DNA from 2 places in the Pantoea sp. SGAir0215 genome. Region 1 is predicted to be linked to the other one. Evidence: predicted binding sites of a transcription regulator. Region 1 holds the regulator's gene; the other holds the start of a gene.
What was found. Region 1 encodes PurR, which represses purine synthesis genes. Its sites were predicted from a motif close to CANGCAAACGTTTGCNTG; they were not measured.

Region 1 (2,207 bases):
GCCAGTCAGCCAGTCAGCCAGTCAGCCAGTATAGCCTCGCTGCAAACGAATGCGACTAGTGCAGAATAGCGGTGAAGCTAAACGCGATGATCATTAACAGTGCGGCTGCCGTCGTCATTAATGACAGTTTCAAATCGGTACTCATCCCCTCTCCTTTAACCCTGACGTTTGTAAGGTGAAAGCATTTTCACATACGCGTGGGTAAAAATCTCGTTTTATCCGCACAGCCTTGTTAGAATCCCCCCTTTGTTGCGCAACAGCGCGCAATATCGGTTGCGTCCGCGCCCTTTTCAGACGTTATTTCCTGCCCTGATGACTCAATACCGGACAGAAAAGCGATGTTTTTCGCAGAAATAACCGTCCGCTGACGCAAACGTTTAACAATATGCTTATCAATAATTTAGATAGGCCCGGGAGTTCGATTTACATGGCAACAATTAAAGATGTGGCGAAGCGTGCGGGCGTGTCCACCACGACCGTCTCACACGTCATCAATAAAACGCGCTTTGTCGCAGAAAATACCTGCGAAGCGGTGTGGGAAGCGATTCGGGAACTGCATTATTCTCCCAGCGCAGTCGCGCGTAGCCTGAAGGTGAATCACACCAAAACGCTGGGCCTGCTCGCCACGTCCAGTGAAGCGCCCTACTTTGCTGAAATTATCGAAGCCATTGAGAATCACTGCTTCGATAAAGGCTATACCCTGATTTTGGGCAACGCACATAATGACCTGCAAAAACAGCGCGCCTATCTGTCGATGATGGCGCAAAAGCGCGTTGACGGGCTTCTGGTGATGTGTTCAGAGTATCCGGATGATCTGCTGCAAATGCTGGAAGCGAACCGCAATATTCCGATGGTGGTGATGGACTGGGGCGAATCCCGTGCCGACTTTACCGATACCGTACTGGACAATGCTTTCCAGGGCGGTTATCTGGCAGGACGTTATTTGATTGAGCGTGGTCATCGCGATATTGGTGCCATTCCCGGCCAGATGGAGCGTAACACGGGAGGCGGTCGCCATGCCGGTTTCCTTAAGGCGCTGGAAGAAGCGGGTATTCAGCCACGTGCCGAATGGATTGTGCAGGGTGACTTTGAACCCGAATCTGGCTATCAGGCCATGCAGCAGATTCTGTCACAGAAGCAGCGCCCAAGCGCCGTATTCTGTGGGGGCGACATCATGGCGATGGGCGCAATCTGCGCGGCCGACGAAATGGGCCTGCGCGTGCCGCAGGATATCTCCGTCATTGGTTACGACAATGTGCGCAATGCGCGCTATTTCACTCCGGCACTGACCACGGTGCATCAACCTAAAGCCCAGTTGGGTGAGAAGGCGCTGGAGATGTTGTTAGATCGCATCACCAGTAAGCGGGAAGAGTCGCAGACGATTGAAGTCCACCCGACGCTTATTGAGCGACGCTCGGTGGGCTATGGTCCTTATCGCGATTATCGCCGTTAATCCTCGCTCAACCACTCCTGATTTAGCGTTTGCGCATCGCCCAGGTACTGGAGTAACCACCCCAGCGCCGGTGATGCGCGATCTTCCGCCCAGCTGACGCAGCAGGGACTTTCCGGAAACGCCTGCGGTAAGTTCAGCTCTGCCATCTCGCCGCTGTCCAGTAAGGGCCGCGCTAAATGGCCCGGTATCATCGCGACACACAAACCGGCGCGCACACAGTCCAGACCGGTTTGCCAGTCCGGGACCACCAGCCGGCGTTGGTTATCCAGCGCCCAGGTCATACGACGCGGTAACGCGCGCGACGTATCTTCCAGCACCAGTGAAGGCCAGTTGCGCAACGCCTCATCACCCAGCGTAGCAACCTGCGTCAGAGGGTGCTGACGCGCCACCACGCAACGCCAGTTCAGGGTGCCCATATCGCGAAAGGCGAAACGCCCCCCCACCGGAATCGCCTGTGTCGCACCTATCGCCACATCCACTCGCCCGTCTGCCAGCGCATCCCAGACGCCGTTAAAGACCTCATAGCTGATGTGCAACTCCATGTCGGGAAAATGGCGGTAAAAATCCCTGACAAACTGCCGGGTCCGCTGCGGTTTGACGATGCAGTCGACGGCAATACCAATCTGACCGCGCCAGCCGTTGGCGAGCTGTTGACACTGACGTCGTGTGGCATCCATTTTTTTGATAACGCTGCGCCCTTCCCGCACAAAATGCTCGCCCGCCGGGGTGAGAATCACCTCCCGGTGCTGGCGTT
Region 2 (2,207 bases), 1.7 Mb from region 1:
CACAGTTTTTGCGCAGCACGTTCAAAGCCACGTTCACGTATCACTGCGTCCAGCGCCTGAAGCGTTCTGTAGTCCGGGCGTTTCATTATTCTTTTCTCTCCTTCAGGGTGGACGTTACGATGCCACAAATGTGCCTGAGCAAAAGTCTGGGGTATTTTTGTGGGCTGGCTTCCAAAGCATTAAATCCGCCCAATGCATCCGAGCATTTTCAGCAAACCTTGCTTTATACTACGCGCATTTTCTTATCGCACAGGTTCTAAACATACCATGACGCAGGATGAACTGAAAAAAGCTGTTGGTTGGGCTGCACTTGATTATGTCCAGCCAGGTACGATCGTCGGCGTGGGAACAGGCTCTACCGCTGCCCATTTTATTGATGCGCTCGGCAGCATCAAACACCAGATTGAAGGTGCCGTGTCCAGTTCTGAAGCCTCCACGCAAAAGCTCAAAAGCCTCGGTATTCAGGTGTTTGATTTGAATGAAATCGATGACCTGGCCATCTATGTTGATGGTGCCGACGAAATTAATCCCCAGATGCAGATGATCAAAGGCGGCGGTGCCGCGCTGACCCGCGAAAAAATCGTCGCGGCCGTGGCTAAAAAGTTTATCTGTATTGCCGATGCATCGAAAGAAGTCGACGTGCTGGGGCGTTTTCCGTTGCCCGTTGAAGTGATTCCCATGGCACGCAGCTACGTCGCGCGTGAACTGGTCAGGCTGGGCGGTTTGCCTGAGTATCGCCAGAATGTCGTCACTGACAACGGTAATATCATCCTGGACGTGCATAATCTGCGTATTCTGGATCCCATTGAGCTGGAAAAAACCATTAACGCGTTACCGGGCGTCGTCACCGTCGGGCTTTTCGCTACCCGGGGTGCCGATGTGGCGTTGATTGGCGGACCGGATGGGGTCAAAACGCTGAAAAAATAACGCGACGGGCGCATAATTTGCGCCCGCGTTTTTTTAATTAAAAAAAAACTTTTCTCGCCAGGCTGAAATTTGGTGACTTATGTCACATAAGCGTCATCAACAGCGGGTTCATTCTCCCCGATGCGGCCAACCCACGATTTTGTCCGGCAAAGTTTGGCTTCTGAATCCAGCCAGCCAGCCGGTCAGGCAATCGTTTGTATTGCTGCTGGCGTTTTTTTTGATATTTTGACTGCTGGCTGACTGCGTTCAGTCCTCGTTGAATTCTGAATAGGGTTGGGAAATGGCAAAGGTTTCACTGGAAAAAGACAAGATTAAGTTCCTGCTGGTGGAAGGTGTCCACCAGAGCGCGCTGGACAATCTTCGTGCTGCAGGTTACACCAATATTGAATTCCACAAAGGCGCACTGGATAGCGAGTCATTAAAGGCTTCCATCCGTGACGCGCACTTTATCGGTATCCGTTCCCGTTCCCAACTGACTGAAGAGATTTTTGCCGCAGCAGAAAAACTGGTCGCTGTGGGCTGTTTCTGTATCGGTACCAACCAGGTTGATTTAAATGCGGCGGCAAAGCGCGGTATTCCCGTTTTTAACGCCCCGTTCTCTAACACGCGCTCGGTCGCCGAACTGGTGATTGGCGAAATGCTGCTGATGCTGCGTGGCGTGCCAGAAGCGAACGCCAAAGCCCATCGCGGTGTCTGGAATAAGATTGCTAAAGGCTCATTCGAAGCGCGCGGTAAGAAGCTGGGCATTATCGGCTATGGTCACATTGGTATGCAGTTAGGCGTGCTGGCTGAGGGCCTGGGCATGCACGTGTATTTTTACGATATTGAAAATAAGCTGCCGCTGGGTAATGCCTCGCAGGTGCGAAGCCTGACGCAGTTGCTGAATATGAGCGATGTCGTCAGTCTGCATGTGCCTGAAACTGCCTCGACACAAAATATGATCTCTGCTGACGAGCTGGCGCAGATGAAACCTGGCGCGCTGTTAATCAACGCCTCACGCGGCACCGTCGTGGATATTCCGGCACTGTGTGACGCGCTGGCCAGCAAGCAGGTCGGGGGCGCGGCCATTGACGTGTTCCCGGTTGAGCCAGCCACAAACAGCGATCCGTTTGTCTCGCCACTGAGTGAGTTCGATAATGTCATTCTGACGCCACACATCGGGGGTTCCACCGAAGAAGCGCAGGAAAACATTGGTATCGAAGTGGCAGGCAAACTGGCGAAATATTCCGATAACGGTTCAACGCTGTCTGCAGTGAACTTCCCTGAAGTGTCCTTGCCGA

Region 2: the regulator PurR is predicted to act here: its motif matches at 1,111-1,128, upstream of serA (phosphoglycerate dehydrogenase).

What each region holds. Positions count from the first base shown of each region.
Region 1 covers NZ_CP028031.1:2,509,953-2,512,159, reverse strand. Annotated here, with positions in the region: gene C1N64_RS11795 (cytochrome bd-I oxidase subunit CydH) at 56-145, opposite strand; gene purR (HTH-type transcriptional repressor PurR) at 428-1,453, shown strand; gene punR (DNA-binding transcriptional activator PunR) at 1,450-2,207, opposite strand, start outside.
Region 2 covers NZ_CP028031.1:4,161,335-4,163,541, reverse strand. Annotated here, with positions in the region: gene C1N64_RS19430 (LysR family transcriptional regulator ArgP) at 1-86, opposite strand, end outside; gene rpiA (ribose-5-phosphate isomerase RpiA) at 268-927, shown strand; gene serA (phosphoglycerate dehydrogenase) at 1,208-2,207, shown strand, end outside.